Regions from separate parts of the Streptomyces sp. NBC_01176 genome, predicted to be linked through region 1. Evidence: predicted binding sites of a transcription regulator. Region 1 holds the regulator's gene; each other region holds the start of a gene.
What was found. Region 1 encodes HrcA, which represses chaperone genes, less so after heat shock. Its sites were predicted from a motif close to TTNGCACTCNGNNNNNCNGAGTGCNAA; they were not measured.

Region 2: a site for HrcA is predicted at 3,349-3,375, ahead of groL (chaperonin GroEL). Genes of this name have one in related genera too.
Region 3: a site for HrcA is predicted at 2,472-2,498, ahead of groES (co-chaperone GroES). Genes of this name have one in related genera too.

Annotation. Positions count from the first base shown of each region.
Region 1 is NZ_CP108600.1:6,430,620-6,437,995, reverse strand. Features, by position in the region: gene OG199_RS27755 (16S rRNA (uracil(1498)-N(3))-methyltransferase) at 1-723, opposite strand, end outside; gene OG199_RS27750 (nitronate monooxygenase) at 720-1,808, opposite strand; gene dnaJ (molecular chaperone DnaJ) at 2,027-3,163, opposite strand; gene hrcA (heat-inducible transcriptional repressor HrcA) at 3,165-4,181, opposite strand; gene OG199_RS27735 (MBL fold metallo-hydrolase) at 4,377-5,114, shown strand; gene OG199_RS27730 (DUF3097 domain-containing protein) at 5,160-5,963, shown strand; gene OG199_RS27725 (hypothetical protein) at 5,947-7,287, opposite strand; gene hemW (radical SAM family heme chaperone HemW) at 7,315-7,376, opposite strand, start outside.
Region 2 is NZ_CP108600.1:5,409,480-5,416,855, forward strand. Features, by position in the region: gene OG199_RS23385 (glucosyl-3-phosphoglycerate synthase) at 1-421, opposite strand, end outside; SAM riboswitch class I at 589-745, shown strand; gene thrC (threonine synthase) at 763-2,091, shown strand; gene OG199_RS23395 (MoaD/ThiS family protein) at 2,212-2,487, shown strand; gene OG199_RS23400 (cold-shock protein) at 2,941-3,147, shown strand; gene groL (chaperonin GroEL) at 3,502-5,124, shown strand; gene OG199_RS23410 (NADH:flavin oxidoreductase) at 5,321-6,475, shown strand; gene OG199_RS23415 (hypothetical protein) at 6,738-7,325, opposite strand.
Region 3 is NZ_CP108600.1:4,256,756-4,264,131, reverse strand. Features, by position in the region: gene OG199_RS18175 (class I SAM-dependent methyltransferase) at 1-1,090, opposite strand, end outside; gene OG199_RS18170 (hypothetical protein) at 1,224-1,460, shown strand; gene OG199_RS18165 (polysaccharide deacetylase family protein) at 1,490-2,266, shown strand; gene groES (co-chaperone GroES) at 2,643-2,951, shown strand; gene groL (chaperonin GroEL) at 3,066-4,694, shown strand; gene OG199_RS18150 (SDR family oxidoreductase) at 4,893-5,666, opposite strand; gene OG199_RS18145 (MOSC domain-containing protein) at 5,796-6,464, opposite strand; gene OG199_RS18140 (LysR family transcriptional regulator) at 6,544-7,376, shown strand, end outside.

The sequences.
Region 1 (7,376 bases):
CAGCAGCGCGGTCGCCGCGGTCCCTGCGGTCGACGTACGCAGCACGCTACGCCCCAGCCGGTACGCCTTCGCACCCGCCTGTGCGAAGAGGTCCAACTCCTCGGGGGAGACTCCTCCTTCGGGTCCCACGACCAGCACGATCCTTCCGGACGAGGGCAGTTCGGCCGTGGCGAGCGGCTCGCTGCCGTACTCCCGGTCCTCGTGCAGCACCGCCGCGAAGTCCGCTTCGGCCAGAAGTGCGGCGACCTGCTTGGTCGTCGCCGCGTCCGCGACCTCCGGGAAGCGCACCCGGCGGGACTGCTTGCCGGCCTCGCGCGCCGTCGCCCGCCACTTGGCGAGCGCCTTCGGACCCCGGTCGCCCTTCCACTGGGTGATGCAGCGCGAGGCGGCCCAGGGGACGATCGCGTCCACCCCGGTCTCGGTCATCGTCTCCACGGCCAGCTCGCCCCGGTCACCCTTGGGCAGTGCCTGGACGACGGTGATACGAGGGGACTGGGGAGGTTCCTCGGCGAGGGAGTCGATGCGGACGGTCAGCCGGTCCTTGCCCTCGGCCGCGACGACGACGCACTCCGCCCAGCGTCCGGCGCCGTCGGTGAGGACGACGTCCTCACCGGCCCGCAGCCGCTTCACGGAGACGGCGTGCCGGCCCTCGGGACCGTCGAGGACATGGTGCCCCGCGCCGTCCACGTCGAAGTGGTCGACCACGAACACCGGTGCCGTCATCGGTCCGTACCGCCCGCTCCGTCGGCCGCGGACAGCGCTGTCCGCGCCGCGTCCAGCTCGGCGCACAGCACCTCCACCAGCTGCCCCGCGGACAGTTCACGGGCCATCCGGTGCCCCTGTCCCGCCCACAGGGCCATGCCCTGCGCGTCGCCCGCCCTGGCCGCCGCCTTGCGCAGCGGGGAGGTGAGGTGGTGGACCTCGGGGTACGCGGCGGGCGCGTACGGACCGTGCTCCCGCATGAAGCGGTTGACCAGGCCGCGCGCGGGGCGGCCGGAGAACGCGCGTGTCAGCTCCGTGCGGACGAAGAGGGGGTTGGTCAGGGACTGCTTGTGCACGGCGTGCGCGCCGGACTCCGGGGTGGCGAGGAACGCGGTGCCGAGCTGCGCCGCGTCGGCGCCCGCAGCGAGCACGGCGGCGATCTGGCTGCCGCGCATGATGCCGCCGGCGGCGACGATCGGGATCTGCACGCTCTCCCGGACCTGGGCGATCAGGGAGAGCAGTCCGATCCCCGTGCCGTCCGTCTCCGGGTTGACGCGGTGGGTGCCCTGGTGACCGCCGGCCTCCACGCCCTGCACGACGACCGCGGCGGCCCCCGCCCGCTGCACCGCGAGCGCCTCCTCGGCGGTGGTCGCGGTGATCATGGTGAGCGTACCGACCCGGGCGAAGGAGTCCAGGACGTCACGGGTGGGGCAGCCGAAGTGGAAGGAGACCACCGGCACCGGGTTGTCGAGGAGGACCGCGAGCTTGGCGTCGTAGCCGTCGTCGCGGCCGCTGTCCGGATCGCCGAGGTCCGTCTCGTACCAGGTGGCCTCACCGGCCAGCTGGTGGGCGTACACCTCGACGGTGGCCGGGTCCGCGTACTCGGCCTGCGGCATGAAGAGGTTGACCCCGAAGGGCCGGCTCGTCAGCCCGCGCAACTGCTTGATCTCCTGGTACATGCCGTCGGCGGTCTTGTACCCGGCGGCGAGGAACCCGAGCCCGCCGGCCTCGGACACGGCGGCCGCGAGGTGCGGGACGGAGACGCCGCCCGCCATGGGGGCCTGCACGATCGGGTGAGGGAAGAGATCGGTCAGTGCGGAGGACATGACGGCATGTTGTCACGTCCTCCGAACAAGTCCGAAATCCGGCCTTCCGCCCGCGGCGGGCCGCCGCGGGCCGCCGGGACGGACGGTCCACGGCCCTGTTCCGCCCTCGCCGCCGCCCCTGCTCGTCCCGGTCCGAAGGCCGCCGCCCCCGGACCCGCTTCGGCCCGTACGGCCTCGTCCTGGAACTCCGGACGGGCCGAAACGGACCGACGCCGGGGTCAGCGGCCGTTGAACGCGTCCTTCAGGCGGGAGAACAGGCCCTGCTGGCCCGGCTGGAACTGTCCCGTCGGACGCTCCTCGCCGCGCAGCAGCGCCAGCTCCCGCAGCAGCCGCTCCTGCTCGGGATCGAGCTTGGTGGGCGTGGTGACCTCGACATGCACGATGAGGTCGCCGCGGCCGCCGCCGCGCAGATGCGTGACGCCGCGCCCGTGCAACGGGATCGACTGCCCGGACTGCGTGCCGGGCCGGATGTCGACCTCCTCCAGACCGTCGAGGGTCTCGAGCGGCACCTTGGTGCCGAGCGACGCCGCGGTCATCGGAATGGTGACCGTGCAGTGCAGGTCGTCACCACGACGCTGGAAGGTCGAGTGCGGCAGTTCGTGGATCTCGACGTAGAGGTCGCCGGCGGGGCCGCCACCGGGCCCGACCTCGCCCTCGCCCGCGAGCTGGATCCGGGTGCCGTTGTCGACGCCCGCCGGGATCTTCACCGTGAGCGTGCGCCGGGACCGGACCCGCCCGTCGCCCGCGCACTCCGGGCACGGGGTCGGCACGACGGTGCCGAAGCCCTGGCACTGCGGGCACGGACGGGACGTCATGACCTGGCCCAGGAACGACCGCGTGACCTGGGACACCTCACCGCGTCCGCGACACATGTCGCAGGTCTGGGCGGAGGTCCCCGGCGCGGCGCCCTCACCGTTGCAGGTGGCGCACACGACGGCCGTGTCGACCTGGATGTCCTTCGTCGTGCCGAAGGCGGCCTCGTCCAGCTCGATCTCGAGCCGGATCATGGCGTCCTGGCCGCGCCGCGTGCGCGACCGGGGGCCCCGCTGCGACGCCGTACCGAAGAAGGCGTCCATGATGTCCGAGAAGTTGCCGAAGCCACCGGCGCCGAAGCCGCCCGCGCCCGCGCCGCCCGCCTGGGACAACGGATCGCCGCCGAGGTCGTAGACCTGCTTCTTCTGCGGGTCCGACAACACCTCGTACGCGGCGTTGATCTCCTTGAACCGCTCCTGCGTCTTCGGATCGGGATTGACGTCCGGATGCAGCTCGCGCGCGAGCCGCCGGAAAGCCTTCTTGATCTCGTCCTGGGACGCGTCGCGGCGCACGCCGAGCACGGCGTAGTAGTCCGTGGCCACCTTAGGACTCCGCCAGGATCTGTCCGACGTACCGTGCCACCGCTCGTACCGCTCCCATCGTTCCCGGGTAATCCATGCGGGTCGGTCCGACCACGCCGAGTTTGGCTACTGCCTCGTCGCCCGAACCGTAGCCGACGGAGACCACGGACGTGGAGTTGAGTCCCTCATACGCGTTCTCGTGACCGATCCGTACGGTCATGCCCGAATCCCCTGCCTCCCCAAGCAACTTGAGGAGCACGACCTGTTCCTCCAGCGCTTCGAGCACCGGTCTGATCGTGAGGGGAAAATCATGTCCGAAGCGGGTCAGGTTCGCGGTGCCGCCGATCATCAGACGCTCCTCGGTCTCCTCGACGAGCGTCTCCAGGAGGGTGGAGAGCACGGTCGCGACCGTACCCCGGTCGTCCGCCTCGAAGGCGTCCGGCAGGTCCTGGACCAGCGGCGGGACGTCCGCGAAGCGGCGGCCCGCCACCCGGCTGTTGAGCCGGGCCCGCAGATCCGCCACGGAGGTCTCCCCGAACGGCGCCGGACAGTCGATCATGCGCTGCTCGACCCGCCCGGTGTCCGTGATCAGGACGAGCATCAGCCGGGCGGGAGCCAGCGACAACAGCTCCACGTGCCGCACGGTCGATCTGGTCAGCGACGGGTACTGCACGACGGCGACCTGCCGCGTCAGCTGCGCGAGCAGCCGCACGGTCCGCCCGACGACGTCGTCGAGGTCGACGGCGCCTCCCAGGAAGTTCTGGATGGCCCGCCGCTCGGGTCCGGTCATCGGCTTGACGCCGGCGAGCTTGTCGACGAAGAGCCGGTAGCCCTTGTCGGTGGGGATGCGCCCCGCACTGGTGTGCGGCTGGGCGATGTACCCCTCGTCCTCCAGGGCGGCCATGTCGTTGCGGACCGTGGCCGGGGAGACACCCAGCTGGTGCCGCTCCGTCAGCGCCTTGGAACCGACCGGCTCCTCGGTGCCGACGTAGTCCTGGACGATGGCGCGCAGCACTTCGAGTCTGCGTTCACTCAGCATTCGCGCACACCTCCAGCTGTCGGTCCCTCGTCGCCTCGCTTGGCACTCAGCGCATGCGAGTGCCAGCATTCCCCGGCCCAGTGTACGGCCGCCGGGTACGGCCCCGGCAAGGGCGGGCCCGCGATCTTGCGCACGTATGCGGACGTGTCCCGCGATGTCTCACCGGCGTCAGCCCCGCGGCACTAGCGTCACCGTATGAAGGTGACTTGGGAAGAGCCGGGGTGGGAGGAGCTGGCTCCGCACGTGGGGCGGCGGCGGCTCGCGGGCTGGGACTGCACGGCGGGGCTGGTGGTGGGCGGCGGCGCGGCGCTCATGGTCGACGCGGGGGCGAGCCTCAAGGAGGGCGCACGGTTGCGCGCCGAGGCGCGCCGGCTCCTCGGCCCGGACCGGGACGTGACGCACCTCGCACTCACCCACCCGCACTTCGACCACGTCTTCGGCGCGGCGTCGTTCACGGACGCGCAGGTGTTCGGGGCGGCGGGTCTCGGCGCGGTGTTCGCGCACGGGGGCGGGGAGCTGCGCGCGGACGCCGTACGCCACGGCCTGGACCGGCGTGACGCCGCCGCGGCCGCGGACGCCCTGGTCCCCCCGCGGCACTCCGTGTCCGGCGAGCGGGCGCTCGACCTGGGCGGCGGTGTCCGGGCCCTGCTGGCGAACGTGGGTCCGGGCCACACCGCGCACGATCTGGTGGTCCTGGTGACCGGGGCGCCCGGCTCACCGGAGGTCGTCTTCTGCGGGGATCTGGTGGAGGAGTCGGGCGAGCCCCAGGCGGGTCCCGACGCCGTCCCCTCCCGCTGGCCGGCCGCCCTGGACCGGCTGCTCGGCCTGGGCGGCGAGGAGGCGGTGTACGTCCCCGGTCACGGGGCCGCGGTGAATGCGGCGTTCGTCCGGGCTCAGCGGGACGCGCTGGCGACACGCTTCGGCGTGTCGTAGGGATCTCGCCGTCACCTCCCCGCCGGTTCTCCTATCGTCATCCGAATGCGCCAGTACTCTCCGGATCTCACCCCGCCGTGGAAGAAGCCCAAGCCGGTACCCGAGGTCCCCGCGGACCCGGGTCTGGTGGTCGAGGAACCCGGTACGGGGTTCTGCGGGGCGGTGATCGGCTGCGAGGCGGGCACGGTGACGCTGGAGGACCGCTTCGGCAAGCACCGGGTGTTCCCGCTGGAGCCGCGCGGCTTCCTGCTGGAGGGCAGGGTGGTCACCCTGGTCCGTCCGGCCGCGGGGCCGGTACGGTCCGGCCGTACGGCATCCGGTTCGGTCGCCGTGCCGGGCGCACGGGCCCGGGTGGCGCGGGCCGGCCGCATCTACGTGGAGGGCCGGCACGACGCCGAACTGGTCGAGCGCGTCTGGGGCGACGACCTCCGCATCGAGGGTGTCGTGGTCGAGTACCTGGAGGGCATCGACGATCTCCCCGCCGTCGTCGACGAGTTCGGGCCGGGACCGGACGCCCGCCTGGGCGTGCTGGTCGACCATCTGGTGCCCGGCACGAAGGAGTCGCGCATCGCGGAGGCGGTCACGAGTGAGCACGCCCTCGTCCTCGGCCACCCGTACATCGACGTCTGGGAGGCCGTGAAGCCGTCCTCCGTGGGCATTCCCGCGTGGCCCCGCGTCCCACGCGGGCAGGACTGGAAGACGGGCGTGTGCCGGGCCCTGGGCTGGCCGGAGAACACGGGTGCCGCCTGGCAGCACATCCTGTCCCGGGTGCGCTCCTACAAGGACCTGGAGCCGGAACTCCTGGGCCGGGTGGAGGAGCTGATCGACTTCGTCACGGCGCCGGAGTGACGCCGGGGCCGTCGAGACCGTGAGGGGGGCGGGGGCCGTGGGAGCCTACGGGACCGCCGGCGCCGCCGACCCGGCTGCGGTGACCCTTCCTGTCACTTTCTCCCTGGTAGCCGAGCGGCATCCGCTCACCGCCGAACCAGAGCCGCGGTGCCCACTGCCGACAGCCCGCCGCCACCGCGTGCCGGGCCGCGGCGGGCCAGATGGGAACACGGTGGCGCAACCGGGGCAGCCCCGGCCGCAGCGGCTCGTTGTCGCGCACCCACGCCCACAGCAGCGGGTCGTCGCGGTCGATCCCGTCCTTCGGGCAGAGTTCGAGCGTGCGCAACGGCGGCGCCTCGTAGACGCCGACGCCGGCGAGCGAGTCCCACGGGAGCGTCGCGGACCGCCCGCTCCGGACGAAGTGGACCCCGTCGGCGTCCATGGTGACGCGGCAGCCGTAGTCCGCCCGGGCTCCCCGGGCGATGGCCACCACGGCCCAGCCGGCCGACAGCACCAGCACGGCGGCGATCACCTCGCGGACCACGGCGCCCGTACCGCGCCCGTGCTCGGGCACGAGTGCCCACACGGCCCACACGCAGAGCGCCACCAGCGCCAGCGCCACGCCGAGCCGGCGGCGCACCAGGATGACGCCCCTCTGGACGACCACCGTGTCCCCGATGTCGACGGCGTCGAACACCAGCGGTGCGCGCGTCCCGCGCGCCGGCGTGTCGGTCCGCCCGGCCGTCCGCTCCCGGTGGCCCGTCTCGTCCGGCCACCCCCGATACGACATCGGCTGCTCCTCGCGCCCGAACCACAGCTCGGGCGCCCACCGCACGAACGCCTTCTCGTACGCCTTGTGGGAGTCACCGACGTCGATGCGGTAGCGGATCCGGGGCAGGCCCGGCCGGAGCGGTTCCGTGTCGCGGACGAACTTCCACAGCAGCGGATCGTCGCGGTCCACCTCGTCACGCGGGCACAGCTCGACCGTGAAGACGGCATGGTTGCGCGTCCGAGCCCAGTGGATACCGACCCCGGCCAGCGAGTCCCAGCGGATCAGGGCGGTCTCCTTGCCGCGCATCCACCAGAAGCCGGTCGAGTCGAAGGCGGTGACCCACTGGCGGCCCCGCCAGCGGGAGACCAGATGGATCAGGCCGCCCAGGCCCATCGCCATGAGGAGGGTGAGAGGTATCCAGCCGGCACCGATCCCGTCGTCCCGGAAGGCGAGCCAGAGGCCCGTCCCGCCGCCCGCGAGGAACACCACCACGACCGGCAGGCTGAGCAGCAGCCGCCGCAACCCGTACCGGAGGACGGTCGCGTCCTCGGCCGGCCACTCACCAGAGATCATGCACGCGGACTGTAGGCGAACAGGTGTTCAGTCCACCAGGTCCCTGACCACCGCGTCCGCGAGCAGCCGTCCGCGCAGCGTGAGGACGG
Region 2 (7,376 bases), 1.0 Mb from region 1:
TCCCGGAGACGAACTCCGACGAGAACTCCCTCAGGTCCGCGTCGATGAAACAGACGATGTCCCCGCTCGTCACCAGGAGCGACCGCCACAGGACCTCGCCCTTGCCGGGCACGGCCGGGATGCGGGGCAGGATCTCGTCCCGGTGCACGACACGCGCGCCCGCCGCGGCGGCCACCTCCGAGGTGCGGTCGGTCGAACCCGAGTCGACGACGACGATCTCGTCGACGAGGGGCACCTGCCGCATCAGGTCGTGGCGGATGACGGCGACGATCTCGCCGACCGTCTCCTCCTCGTTCAGCGCGGGCAGCACGACGCTCACCGTGGAGCCCGAGGCGCGCTTGGCGGACATGATTCTGTGGAGCGGGCGATCGGCCACGGACCAGGAGCGTGTGTTCAGCCAGCGCTCGACTTCCTTCAGCACAGTCTGCGGCTCCTCACTGTCTGATCACCCGGTGTCTCACGGTGTGATCCATCTCGCGGTTCGGACGACTATCTCAACTGTCCTGGCCTTCGGTTACAGTCTTGAACAACGCGGATGACCATCGCATGTCGTAGATCATCCCGAACTGAAGACCAACAACCGAATACCGCTCATCCAGAGGGGCAGAGGGATACGGCCCGATGAAGCCCCGGCAACCCTCCAGCCGGTCCTGTACCGATCATTGCCGATCGCGTCGCGGGGCTCCCGGCTCGGGAAGGTGCCAAATCCGTCTCACGGCGAAGTGCGTCGTGAGGAAGATGAGGAGAAAGGGCCTCGCCTCCATGGCTGCGCAGACTGTTGCAAGCACTCCGGACACCGCGACCTCCGCGAACCCGTCGGCTTCCACCACCTCCACCGGCACCGTCGATCTGGGCCCCGCCGCGGCGCTCTCCTGCCGCGAGTGCGGCCACCGGGTGCCGCTCGGTCCGGTCTTCGCCTGCGAGGAGTGTTTCGGACCGCTCGAGATCGCTTACGACTTCTCGGCCTACGACACCGAAGAACTCCGGGCGCGCATCGAGGCGGGCCCCGCGAACATCTGGCGTTACGCGCCGCTGCTCCCCGTCCCGGCCGACGTCGCCGACAAGCCGAACATCAACCCCGGCTGGACCAGGCTGGTCAAGGCCGACAACCTTGCCCGCGAGCTGGGCGTCGACCCCGGCCGGCTCTTCGTCAAGGACGACTCCGGCAACCCGACGCACTCCTTCAAGGACCGCGTCGTCGCCCAGGCCATCGAGGCCGCCCGCGCCTTCGGCTTCACCACCCTCTCCTGCTCCTCGACCGGCAACCTCGCCGGCGCGGTGGGCGCGGCCGCGGCCCGTGCCGGCTTCCGCTCCTGCGTGTTCATCCCGCACGACCTGGAGCAGGGCAAGGTCGTCATGGCCGCGGTCTACGGCGGCGAGCTCGTCGGCATCGAGGGCAACTACGACGACGTGAACCGCTTCTGCTCCGAGCTGATCGGCGACCCGGCCGGTGAGGGCTGGGGCTTCGTCAACGTCAACCTGCGGCCGTACTACGCGGAGGGGTCCAAGACCCTCGCGTACGAGATCTGCGAGCAGCTCGGCTGGCAGCTGCCCGACCAGCTCGTCGTGCCGATCGCCTCCGGGTCCCAGCTGACCAAGGTCGACAAGGGGCTCCAGGAGCTGATCAAGCTCGGCCTCGTCGAGGACAAGCCCTACAAGATCTTCGGCGCGCAGGCCGAGGGCTGTTCGCCGGTGTCCGTCGCCTACAAGGCCGGCCACGACGTCGTCCGGCCGCAGAAGCCGAACACCATTGCCAAGTCGCTCGCCATCGGCAACCCCGCCGACGGCCCGTACGTGCTGGACATCGCGCGGCGGACGGGCGGGGCCGTGGAGGACGTGAACGACGAGCAGGTGGTCGACGCGATCAAGCTGCTGGCGCGCACCGAGGGGATCTTCGCCGAGACCGCCGGCGGTGTGACGGTGGGGGTGGCCAGGAAGCTGATCGAGAACGGGCTGCTCGACCCGACGCTCACCACGGTCGTGCTGAACACCGGTGACGGCCTCAAGACGCTGGACGCGGTGGCCGGCACGGGACTGACCGCGACCATCCGCCCCAGCCTGGACTCCTTCCGCGAGGCCGGCCTCGCGTAGCCGCCCGGCCGGGGAGGATCCTCCCCGGCCACGGGCCCGCGGGGGCTGGTCGCGCAGTTCCACGCGCCCCTGCCGGGGCGCTCTCCGCCGTACGCCACCATCCGACCGGGAGGTCACCGCATGAGCGTCAACGTCCGCATCCCCACCATCCTGCGCACCTACACCGGTGGCCGGTCCGAGGTGACCGCCGAGGGAGGGACCCTCGGCGAGGTGATCTCCGACCTCGAGAAGAACCACACGGGCATCGCCGCGCGCGTCCTCGACGACGAGGGCAAGCTGCGCCGGTTCGTCAACGTGTACGTCAACGACGACGACGTCCGCTTCGAGCAGGGCCTGGAGACGGCGACGCCGGACGGCGCGGGCGTCTCGATCATCCCGGCCGTCGCCGGAGGCTGACGGGCGGTTACCCACGGTGAAATCATTACCGTGGGTAATGCCAATCACTGAGAGTTCATCGAATTGCCCCCTCCGTGAGAGAAGCGGAGGGGGCAATTCTGCATGGTTGAGCGGGGTACAGTTGGGGAACCCGCCGCCTTATCCATGCCGGATGCATATGAGTGCGCGTCGGCCTGCGATAAGAAGTGGCCAAAGTGCCCGGCGCTTTTGAGCCTTATGTGGCCTTTATGGGGCCCGAGTTGCCCTAAATCTTCGCGAATTCTCCCTATATTCCCGATCGGGCCTGCCCAGAATTCTCGTCCGATTGACCTGTTGCAGACGGCAGTTGGGCAGATACATTCAGCCGCGGTCGACGCGTTCCGGCGCACACCCCCAATCCGTTGGGGGGTGGAGGTCTGACCCGGGCCCGCGAAGTGCGGTCCTGTGCAAGGGCCAGTAATAGGGGAGTTAGGCATGGCTCAGGGCACCGTCAAGTGGTTCAACGCGGAGAAGGGGTACGGCTTCATCGCGGTCGACGGTGGTGCGGATGTTTTCGTCCACTACAGCGCGATTCAGATGGACGGCTACCGCACCCTGGAAGAGGGTCAGCGGGTCGATTTCGAGATCTCGCAGGGCCAGAAGGGGCCGCAGGCGGACATGGTCCGGCTCGCGACCGGCTGAAGCACGCGCCGACTGACTGTTCGACGTGACGAAGGGCTCGTATCCCTCTGGGGTGCGAGCCCTTCGGTCTGCCCGGGGCGTCCGCGTGACCCTTCGGGACGTCCGCGCCACCCCCTCGGGAGGGCGGTCGTGCCGCCCCTGTCCACCTGGGGATCCTCCGGAGTCGCTTGCACTCGGCAGGGGCGAGTGCTAATCATTGCGTTAGCACTCTGAAGGTGAGAGTGATAACGAAGGACCGGGTCGGTGAGGCCCGCAGGCCAGGTGGTGCAAGGAACCACGGGGCAGGCAGGCCGTCCGTCGCGGGCGCCAGCGCGGTCCGGAGCAATCCACCCCAGTCCGGGAGGACCACTTCACATGGCCAAGATCATCGCGTTCGACGAGGAGGCACGGCGCGGTCTCGAGCGCGGGATGAACCAGCTCGCCGACGCCGTCAAGGTCACCCTTGGCCCCAAGGGCCGCAACGTCGTCCTCGAGAAGAAGTGGGGCGCCCCCACGATCACCAACGATGGTGTTTCCATCGCCAAGGAGATCGAGCTCGAGGACCCGTACGAGAAGATCGGCGCCGAGCTGGTCAAGGAAGTCGCCAAGAAGACGGACGACGTCGCCGGCGACGGAACGACCACCGCGACCGTGCTCGCCCAGGCGCTGGTCCGCGAGGGCCTTCGCAACGTGGCCGCCGGCGCCAACCCGATGGCCCTCAAGCGCGGTATCGAGAAGGCCGTCGAGGCCGTCTCCGGTGCCCTGCTGGAGCAGGCCAAGGATGTCGAGACCAAGGAGCAGATCGCTTCCACGGCCTCCATCTCCGCCGCCGACACCCAGATCGGCGAGCTCATCGCCGAGGCGATGGACAAGGTCGGCAAGGAAGGCGTCATCACCGTCGAGGAGTCCCAGACCTTCGGTCTGGAGCTCGAGCTCACCGAGGGTATGCGCTTCGACAAGGGCTACATCTCGGCGTACTTCGCCACCGACATGGAGCGGATGGAGGCGTCGCTCGACGACCCGTACATCCTCATCGCCAACTCCAAGATCGGCAACGTCAAGGACCTGCTCCCGCTCCTGGAGAAGGTCATGCAGTCGGGCAAGCCGCTGCTGATCATCGCCGAGGACGTCGAGGGCGAGGCCCTGTCGACCCTGGTCGTCAACAAGATCCGTGGCACCTTCAAGTCCGTCGCCGTCAAGGCCCCGGGCTTCGGTGACCGCCGCAAGGCCATGCTCGGCGACATCGCCATCCTCACGGGCGGCGAGGTCATCTCCGAGGAGGTCGGCCTCAAGCTGGAGAACGCGGGTCTGGACCTGCTGGGCCGTGCCCGCAAGGTCGTCATCACCAAGGACGAGACCACGATCGTCGACGGCGCCGGCTCGGCCGACCAGGTCGCCGGTCGCGTGAACCAGATCCGTGCCGAGATCGAGAACTCGGACTCGGACTACGACCGCGAGAAGCTCCAGGAGCGCCTGGCGAAGCTGGCCGGCGGCGTGGCCGTCATCAAGGCCGGTGCCGCCACCGAGGTCGAGCTCAAGGAGCGCAAGCACCGCATCGAGGACGCCGTTCGCAACGCGAAGGCGGCCGTCGAGGAGGGCATCGTCGCCGGTGGTGGCGTGGCCCTGCTCCAGGCTTCCTCGGTCTTCGAGAAGCTCGAGCTCACCGGCGACGAGGCGACCGGCGCCAACGCCGTGAAGCTCGCGCTGGAGGCCCCGCTCAAGCAGATCGCCGTCAACGGTGGTCTCGAGGGTGGCGTCATCGTCGAGAAGGTGCGCAACCTGCCCGTCGGCCACGGCCTCAACGCCGCGACCGGTGAGTACGTCGACATGATCGCGGAAGGCATCATCGACCCGGCGAAGGTCACGCGCTCTGCCCTGCAGAACGCCGCCTCCATCGCCGCGCTGTTCCTGACCACCGAGGCCGTCATCGCCGACAAGCCGGAGAAGGCCGCCGCGGCCGCTCCGGGCGGCATGCCGGGCGGTGACATGGACTTCTGATCCGCCTCCGGCTGATCACTGTCCTGACGTTCCGAGGGCGGTACCCCTTCTCCCAGGGGGTGCCGCCCTCGGGCGTGTCCGGGGTCACACAAGGACTCGGAGAGCGCCGGAATGCCGCGCCGGACCCGGCGGTTGTAGGGACGGGCGTTGATGCGCATGCACATACCGAGTGGAATGCCCGTCAGTCGTCCGCCCGATGACCGACCGACCTCTCCGAGGAGTCCCGTACGTGACTGCCAACGCCGCCTCCCGTGCCGCCGAGATCCTGTCCCGCCCCGTCGCCCTGAACGGCCTGACCGTCCCGAACCGGATCGTGATGGCGCCGATGACCCGGCAGTTCTCGCCGGGCGGTGTTCCGGGCGAGGACGTCGTCGGGTACTACGCGCGCCGTGCCGCCGCGGGCGTCGGCCTCATCGTCACCGAGGGCACCTACGTCGGTCACGAGTCGGCCGGGCAGAGCGACCGGGTCCCGCGCTTCCACGGCGAGGAGCAGCTCGCGGGCTGGACGAAGGTCGCGGACGCGGTGCACGCGGCGGGCGGCACGATCGTGCCCCAGCTGTGGCACATCGGCATGGTGCGTGAGGCGGGCCAGCCGCCGTTCGCCGACGCCCCGCCGGTAGGCCCGTCCGGTCTGACCAACGAGGGCGCCGAGGTCACCGGCAGGGCCATGACCCAGCAGGACCTGGACGACGTCATCGAGGCGTTCGCGAAGGCGGCCGCCGACGCCGAGCGCATCGGCTTCGACGGCGTCGAGCTGCACGGTGCCCACGGCTATCTGCTCGACCAGTTCCTGTGGTCGGGCACCAACCGCCGCACCGACGCGTACGGCGGCGACCCCGTGGCCCGGGCCAGGTTCTCGGCGGAGATCGCGGCCGCGGTCCGCTCCGCGGTCTCGCCGGAGTTCCCGGTCATCTTCCGCTACTCGCAGTGGAAGCAGCAGGCGTACGACGCCCGGCTCGCCGAGACCCCGGAGGAGCTGGAGGCGATCCTGACCCCGCTGGCCGAGGCCGGCGTGGACGTCTTCCACGCCTCCACCCGCCGCTACTGGCTCCCCGAGTTCGACGGCTCCGACCTCAACCTGGCGGGCTGGTCGAAGAAGCTGACGGGCAAGCCGGTCATCAGCGTCGGCTCGGTCGGCCTGGACGGCGAGTTCCTTAAGGCCTTCCAGGGCGAGGGCTCCTCCGTGCGGGGCATCGACGACCTCCTCGACCGTCTGGAGCGCGACGAGTTCGATCTCGTCGCCGTGGGCCGCGCGCTGCTCCAGGACCCCGAGTGGGCGCAGAAGGTGCTCGCCGGCCGCTTCGACGAGCTGAAGGCGTACGACCCGGCGGCGCTGCGGACGCTCAGCTGACCCCGTTCCCCTGGCCGGGCCGGGACCCCGGCGCGCTGGTGCCCGCCCAGGGGCGCGCTCCCCGGTGCCGCGTCGGCGCGGTGAGCGGCGGGTCACGGGTGGCACCCCTCGCAAGGGGAGTGCCACCCGTGACGTACCGGGGTGTCCGGTGTACCGCGCGGTGCTACGGGAGGCGCTCGACCTCCTGACCAGCCAGCTTCACGCCGCCGCGGGCCGCGCAACACGCCGCGAAGGGTGGCGGCGACAGGTGTTCGACGGGCCGCTACAGGTTCCCCATCGGTTCGATGTCGACCTTGACCGGGGTGCCCCAGATGCGCAGCACCTCGTAGTCCGTGAACTCGTGGACCAGACGGTAGGCCATCCCCGGCCGGGGGGTGCGGCGCTCCGCGGCGAGATAGCGCTCGGCCTCCTGGCGGTCGCGGCGCGGGGTGCCGCACAGCGCCCAGGCCTGCCCCGTCCACACCTCCGGGAGCCAGCGCTGCTGGGGCTGGGGGCGGTCGGCGCGCACGCCGTACCGGGACATCGTGCGCTCGGGGGACTCGTCGGGGCCGGCGGTGCGGGCGTGCCCGTAGGCGTCGTTGACCTCGGTGCGGCGGGCGGCGCGACGGCGCGTCTCACAGAGCAGACAGAGGTCGGTGGCACCCTCGTCCACCGGGCCGTTCGGGTGCTCGGCGCAGCGGGTCGTGGGCACCGCCGTGGTGACCGTCTCCTCCAGCAGGTCCAGGGCCCGCTTGAGGTCGGCCTTGACCTCGTGCAGCTTCGCGTCGGGGGTGTCGGCGTTCAGCGCGTCGCCGTGCTCGCCGAGGACGCGCAGGGCCCGGCCGAGGGCGGTCAGCTGTGCGTGGTTCATGCGTCCACCCTGCCACGCCGCACCGACAACTCGGTGAGGCCGGTGCGACAG
Region 3 (7,376 bases), 2.2 Mb from region 1:
TGACCTTCCGGCGCAGCTCCTCCGGCTCGACCGCCGAGCCCCGCTTCTTCACCGTGAGCACCCCGACCTCCCGCTCCCTCAGCAGTGCCCTGAGCTTCTTCACGTTGAAGGGAATCCGGTCGGTGATCTCGTACGCGGTGGCGTACGGGGTCGGGCGCAACGAATCCGCCGTGATGTACGCGATGGTCTCGTCGAGGAGCCCGCCGTCGAGGTCCTCGGCCACCTCGGCGACCAGATGGGCGCGGATCACGGCGCCGTCGGGCTCGTAGAGATAGCGTCCGACCGGGCGCACCGCGGGGTCGGGCAGACCGCGGCCGCGCAGGACGCGCGGGCCCGGCAGCAGGGTGGCCCGCACCAGGCCCGGCTCCGTGCCGAACCACAGCACGGCCTCCTTCACGTCCCCGCCGTCCGAGATCCACTCGGCCTCCGCCTCGGCGGGGACGGTCTCGTGCGGGATGCCCGGGGCGATCTTCAGGGCGGCGAGCGGGGCCTTCAGGGCGGCCCCGACCGCCCAGGAGAGCGGCGGTGAGTACGCCTCGGGGTCGAAGATCCGGCCGCCGGCCCTGCCGCCCCGCCGTGCCGGGTCCACGAAGACGGCGTCGTACGGGGCCGTGTCCACCTCCGTGACGTCCGCCTCGCGCACCTCGATCAGATCCCGGAGTCCGAGCGCCTCGGCGTTGGCGCGGGCGGCGGCGGCCGCGAGGGGGTCCCGGTCGACGGCGAGGACGCGTATCCCGGCGCGGGCCAGCGCGATCGCGTCGCCGCCGATGCCGGAACAGAGGTCGGCGACCGAGCGCACGCCGAGGGCGCGCAGACGCTCCGCGCGGTGCGTGGCGACCGTCGTACGGGTCGACTGCTCGACCCCGTTCGGGGTGAAGAACATCCGCTCCGCGTCCTCGGCGCCGAACTTCGCCGCCGCCCGCTGCCGCAGCCGCGCCTGTCCGAGCGCCGCCGAGACCAGCTCGGCCGGATGGGTGCGGCGCAGCCGGGTGGCGACGGCCAGTTCCCGGGCCGGGTCGGTGCCGCGCACCTCGTCGAGCAGCGCGCGGCCCTCCGGGGTGAGCAGAGAGGCGAAGGAGACGTCGTTCACCGGCCCATTGTCGGTCAGTGTGGGCCAGTCGGTGGACGATGCGGGTCCGGTCGCGGTGTCGAGGGCCCGTACGGGCCCTGGCCTGGGAAGATCCGACACCATGCGATCAGTACGACAAGCCGATAAAAATGACGTGAAATGGACGGTTGTCCGAACTGGGATCGCCGTCCTCGCCGTCATCGGCCTCGCGTCGCGCTGCGGCGGGGCCGCGGTGGCCCCGGGGGTCAGGCCCGCGCCTGGCCGGCCACAGGCGCTGCCCGTGCGGGTCGCCGCGGCCTGGAAAGGCGCCGGGCCCGACATGATCCGCCGGTTCCTGAAGAGGATCACGGGCGAGGGCCGCGCGGTGGCGCGACTGGAGGGCCACCTGTGAGAGGAGGGTCGCCGGCCCCGGGAGCCCGGGTGCGTGCGCGGGCGGTCGCCGCGCTGGCCGCCCTGCTGGCCGCCGTCCTGCTGGGCGGCTGCGCCCAGTCGGTCGACCCGATCGAGCGCCTGGGCAAGAAGGCCGCACAGGAGGTGGGCAGGGCCCGCCCGCACGGTCCGGCCTCGGCGACGTACCGGCGCTGGGGGCTGTCCGCCCCGCTCGCCCCGCCGCCTCGACCGCCCGCACGCGTCGGCGTGCGCCGCGACCGGACGGGGCTGGTCCCGGTCGTCGGCCGCGTGCCCACCCGGGACAAGGTGGTCTTCCTGACGTACGACGACGGCGTCGAGCGCGATCCGCGGTTCGTCGACATGGTGCGTGAACTGCGGCTGCCGGTCAGCGTGTTCCTCACGGACACCGTCGTCGGGCCCGGATACGGGCACTTCGCGCGGCTGCGGGAGGTCGGCGCGAGCGTGCAGAACCACACCCTCGACCACGCCTCGCTGCGCGGACTGCCGTACGCCGGCCAGCGGGCCGAGATCTGCGGCCAGCAGGAGAAGCTCAAGGCCCGCTTCGGCATCCGCCCCCGGCTCTTCCGGCCTCCCTACGGCACCTACGACTCCACCACCCTGCGCGCCGCCGCCGACTGCGGGGTCGCGGCCGTCGTCCTGGGCAGGGCGGCCGACGCCCGCCGGCTGCGGCCGGGTGACATCCTGTCCGGCTTCGAGGAGCCGAACCTCACCGCGGCGACCACCCGGCTCCTCCGCCGCATCCAGGCGGAGGGCTTCACCCCGGCCCGCCTGGAGAACTACCTCTGAACTTCCGGCGCGGGTGGCCGTCTTCGACGGGCCGGACTGACGGCGTGGGGCCGGGCGGCCTCTCCCGGCCGGGGCCCGCCCTTCAGCCCGTCCGGCGTTTGAGGACGAGGCCCTTCAGGCCGAAGCGGGGGCCTGGGGGCGGCAGCCCCCAGAAGCGCCCACACCGGCGAACGGTGCCCCGAACCTCACGCCACGCCGGAGGCATTTGGCACTCCGCTTGACCGAGTGCTAATCGCGGTCATAGTCTCAGGCCTGGCACTCCCCACTGGAGAGTGCCAATAGCGACGGGCAGGTCCGGCACCCGCGACGACGGATCCACCTGGTCGCCACCTCAGACAGTTAACCCCGTGAGATCTCCGAAGGGGGAGGTCGGATCGTGACGACCACCAGCTCCAAGGTTGCCATCAAGCCGCTCGAGGACCGTGTCGTGGTCCAGCCGCTGGACGCCGAGCAGACCACGGCCTCTGGCCTGGTCATCCCGGACACGGCGAAGGAGAAGCCCCAGGAGGGCGTCGTCCTCGCCGTGGGCCCGGGCCGCTTCGAGAACGGCGAGCGCCTGCCGCTCGACGTCAGCACCGGCGACATCGTGCTGTACAGCAAGTACGGCGGCACCGAGGTGAAGTACAACGGCGAGGAGTACCTCGTCCTCTCGGCCCGCGACGTGCTCGCGATCATCGAGAAGTAATTCACCACAGTTCTGCAGTGAACTGCGCCCCTGGCCCCCGCGACCTTATGAAGCCGGGCGCTGGGGGCGCGGTTCGTTTTCACCCACGTTTTCCGAGAGGGCTGAACCGCTCCCATGGCGAAGATCCTGAAGTTCGACGAGGACGCCCGTCGCGCCCTTGAGCGCGGCGTCAACAAGCTTGCCGACACCGTCAAGGTGACGATCGGCCCCAAGGGCCGCAACGTCGTCATCGACAAGAAGTTCGGCGCCCCCACCATCACCAACGACGGCGTCACCATCGCCCGCGAGGTCGAGCTCGACGACCCGTACGAGAACCTCGGCGCCCAGCTGGTGAAGGAGGTGGCGACCAAGACCAACGACATCGCGGGTGACGGTACGACCACCGCCACCGTGCTGGCCCAGGCGCTCGTCCGCGAGGGTCTGAAGAACGTCGCCGCGGGTGCCTCCCCGGCGCTGCTCAAGAAGGGCATCGACGCCGCGGTCAAGGCCGTGTCCGAGGAGCTCCTCGCGACCGCCCGCCCGATCGACGAGAAGTCCGACATCGCCGCCGTCGCCGCCCTGTCCGCCCAGGACAGCCAGGTCGGCGAGCTCATCGCCGAGGCGATGGACAAGGTCGGCAAGGACGGTGTCATCACCGTCGAGGAGTCCAACACCTTCGGTCTGGAGCTGGACTTCACCGAGGGCATGGCCTTCGACAAGGGCTACCTGTCGCCGTACTTCGTGACGGACCAGGAGCGCATGGAGGCCGTCCTCGAGGACCCGTACATCCTCATCCACCAGGGCAAGATCTCCTCCATCCAGGACCTGCTGCCGCTGCTGGAGAAGGTCATCCAGGCCAACGCCTCCAAGCCGCTGCTGATCATCGCCGAGGACGTCGACGGCGAGGCGCTGTCGACCCTGGTCGTGAACAAGATCCGCGGCACGTTCAACGCCGTCGCCGTGAAGGCCCCCGGCTTCGGCGACCGCCGCAAGGCCATGCTGGGCGACCTCGCCACCCTCACCGGCGGTCAGGTCATCGCCGAGGAGGTCGGCCTCAAGCTCGACCAGGTCGGTCTGGACGTGCTGGGCACCGCCCGCCGCGTCACGGTCACCAAGGACGACACCACCGTCGTCGACGGCGGCGGCGAGCACGACGCCGTCGTGGGCCGTGTCAACCAGATCAAGGCCGAGATCGAGAACACGGACTCCGACTGGGACCGCGAGAAGCTCCAGGAGCGCCTCGCGAAGCTGGCCGGCGGCGTGTGCGTGATCAAGGTCGGCGCCGCCACCGAGGTGGAGCTCAAGGAGAAGAAGCACCGTCTGGAGGACGCCATCTCCGCGACCCGCGCCGCGGTCGAGGAGGGCATCGTCTCCGGTGGTGGCTCCGCGCTCGTCCACGCCGTCAAGGTCCTCGAGGGCAACCTCGGCAAGACCGGCGACGAGGCCACGGGTGTCGCGGTCGTCCGCCGCGCCGCCGTCGAGCCGCTGCGCTGGATCGCCGAGAACGCCGGCCTGGAGGGCTACGTCATCACCTCCAAGGTCGCCGAGCTCGACAAGGGCCAGGGCTTCAACGCCGCCACCGGCGAGTACGGCGACCTGGTCAAGTCCGGGGTCATCGACCCGGTCAAGGTCACCCGCTCCGCCCTGGAGAACGCCGCCTCCATCGCCTCCCTGCTCCTCACGACCGAGACCCTGGTCGTCGAGAAGCCGGCCGAGGAAGAGGCCGACGCGGGCCACGGCCACGGCCACGGGCACTCCCACTAAGCACACGGTGACGTCCGCGACGGCAGGCGTCCACACCGGGTGACAGCACTGAGGCCCAGTACCCCGCGGGGTACTGGGCCTCAGTGCTGCGCCAAGTCCGTACTCGACCTACTCGCCGTACCGTCCTGCTGCTCCACGGCCCAGCTGCTCTACCGTCCGGGCCGCTCTACCGCCTTGCTGCCGTACGGCCCCGCGGCTCTACTGCGGCCCGTACTTGCGCCCCGTCCTCGACGTGATCCCGCCCAGCAGCCCGCGCGGCGCCACCTTCACCACACCCATCAGCGCCTTGTAACGCGGGTCGGGGATCGACAGCGACTTCCCGCGGGCGAGATCCGCGAGCGCCGCCGCGACCAGCTTGTCCGCGTCGAGCCACATCCAGTTCGGGATGTTGTCCGTGCCCATCCCGGCGCGCTGGTGGAACTCGGTGCGCACGAAGCCCGGAGCCAGCGCCATCAGCCGTACGCCGCTGCCCGCCAGATCCCTCGCCGCGCCCTGCGTGAACTGCACGACCCACGCCTTGGACGCCCCGTACGTACCCCGCGGTACGAACGCCGCCACCGACGCCACATTGACGACCCCGCCCCGGCCGCGCTCGCGCATGGCCGCGGTCGCCGCCGACGTCAGCCGCAGCACCGCCTCGCAGTGCACCTTGAGCATCGTCAGCTCGTCGGCCATCGAGACCTCGAGATAGCGGCCCTTGTTGCCGAAGCCGGCGTTGTTGATCAAGAGGTCGACCGGGTTCCTGCGGTCGCTCAGCCGCCGGGCCACCGTCTCGATGCCGTCGTCCGTCGCCAGGTCCGCCGTCAGCACCTCCGCCTCGATGCCGTGCCGGTCGTGCAGTTCCGTCGCCTGCTCGGCCAGGCGCTTGGTGTCGCGCGCCACCAGCACGAGGTTGTGGCCGTCAGCCGCGAGGCGGCGCGCGAAGGCGGCGCCGATGCCCGCGGTCGATCCCGTAATCAGAGCCGTTGTCATGGCCCAAGGCTAGTGACCTGACCAGGCCCACCGCGCCCCGCCTCCCGGTGCCCGGCCCCGCCGCGCACGCCCCGCGCGGCCCGTGTCGCGGCCGTCGCAGGGCGTGTCCCGCGCGTGCGGTGCCGGCCGCTACCCGCCCTGCTGCGCCACGTACTTCTCCGCCGCGGCCAACGCCTCCGGATGCAGGGCCGGGCCCGCGGTCAACAGCCGTGGCAGCAGCTCGCGTTCGGTCGTCATGGCGCGGAACTCGACCGCGACCGTCACCTCGTGCTCCGGGCGGTGCACGACCTCGATCGGGTCGCCCGCGCGGATCTCGCCGGGCTCGATCACCCGCAGATACGCGCCGGGCGCGGCCTTCCGGGTGAACCGCTTCACCCAGCCCCGCTCCCCGAGGTGTTCCTGGAACGTACGGCAGGGGATGCGTCCGGAGGTCACCTCCAGGACCAGCACGGAGCCGACGCGCCAGCGCTCACCGATCCGCGCGCCGGACACGTCCAGCCCCCGCGTCGTGAGGTTCTCGCCGAAGGCGCCGTTCACCAGCGGCCGGCCGAGCTCGCGCTCCCAGTCGTCGAGGTCCTCGCGCGCGACCGCGTAGACGGCCTGGTCGTCCCCGCCGTGGTGGCGCAGGTCGCACACCGTGTCCCCGGCCAGACCGCTCGTGCCGACCCCCTTGGGCCCAGGGGCGGTCACCCGCACCGGCCCGGCCACCGGCCGCTTGTCGATGGCGGTCACCCCCGCGGGCTGGTCCGTGTACGGGACGGCGCGCGGGCGGCCCAGATTCAGAGACAGAAGCTGCATGGCAGAACGCTAGGCGATGCAGGCCAAAGCGTCGACGCGATATTCGCCACCATGTCCAAGTCTCGCTTATGCTCGAGGGGTGATCGAGGCCCGTCATCTCCGTGTTCTGCGCGCCGTCGCCGCCACCGGTTCCTTCTCGGCGGCGGGACGCGAACTGGGCTGCACCCAGCCGGCCGTCAGTCAGCAGATGAAGGCGCTCGAATCGTCCGTCGGTACACCGCTGCTGATCCGCACGGGCCGTGAGATGCGCCTGACGCAGGCGGGCGAGGCGCTGGTCCGGCACGCGGCCGGCATCATCGCGGGGCTGACCGCCGCCGAGGAGGAGGTCGCCGCGATCGCGGGTCTGCGCGCGGGCCGGGTCCGGCTCGTCTCCTTCCCCAGCGGGAGTTCGACGCTCGTCCCCACCGCCCTGGCCGCCCTGCGCGCGGCGCATCCGGGCACCCGGGTCTCCCTGGAGGAGGCCGAGCCTCCCGAGTCCGTCGACAAGCTCCGCGACGGCGACTGCGACATCGCGCTCGCGTTCCGCTACGAGGGAGCGGCGGGCGTCGAGGAGTGGGACGACCTGGTCGTACGGCCGCTGCTGCGCGACCGGCTCGTCGGTCTGGTCCCGGAGGGGCACCGGCTCGCCCGCGCGGGGTCGGTCGCGATCGGCGAACTCGCCGGGGAACCGTGGATCGCGGGCTGCCCGCGGTGCCGGGGGCAACTGGTCGAGGTCTGTCGCCGCGAGGGTTTCGTGCCCCGCATCGACTTCGCCACCGACGACTATCCGGCGGTGGTCGGCCTGGTCGGCGCGGGTCTCGGGGTCGCGGTGCTGCCGGAGCTCGCGATCGAGTCCGTACGCCCCAAGGGCGCCCGTGCGGTGACCGTGGAGCCGCCGGTGCGGCGGGAGATCGTCGCGCTGACGCTGCCGGA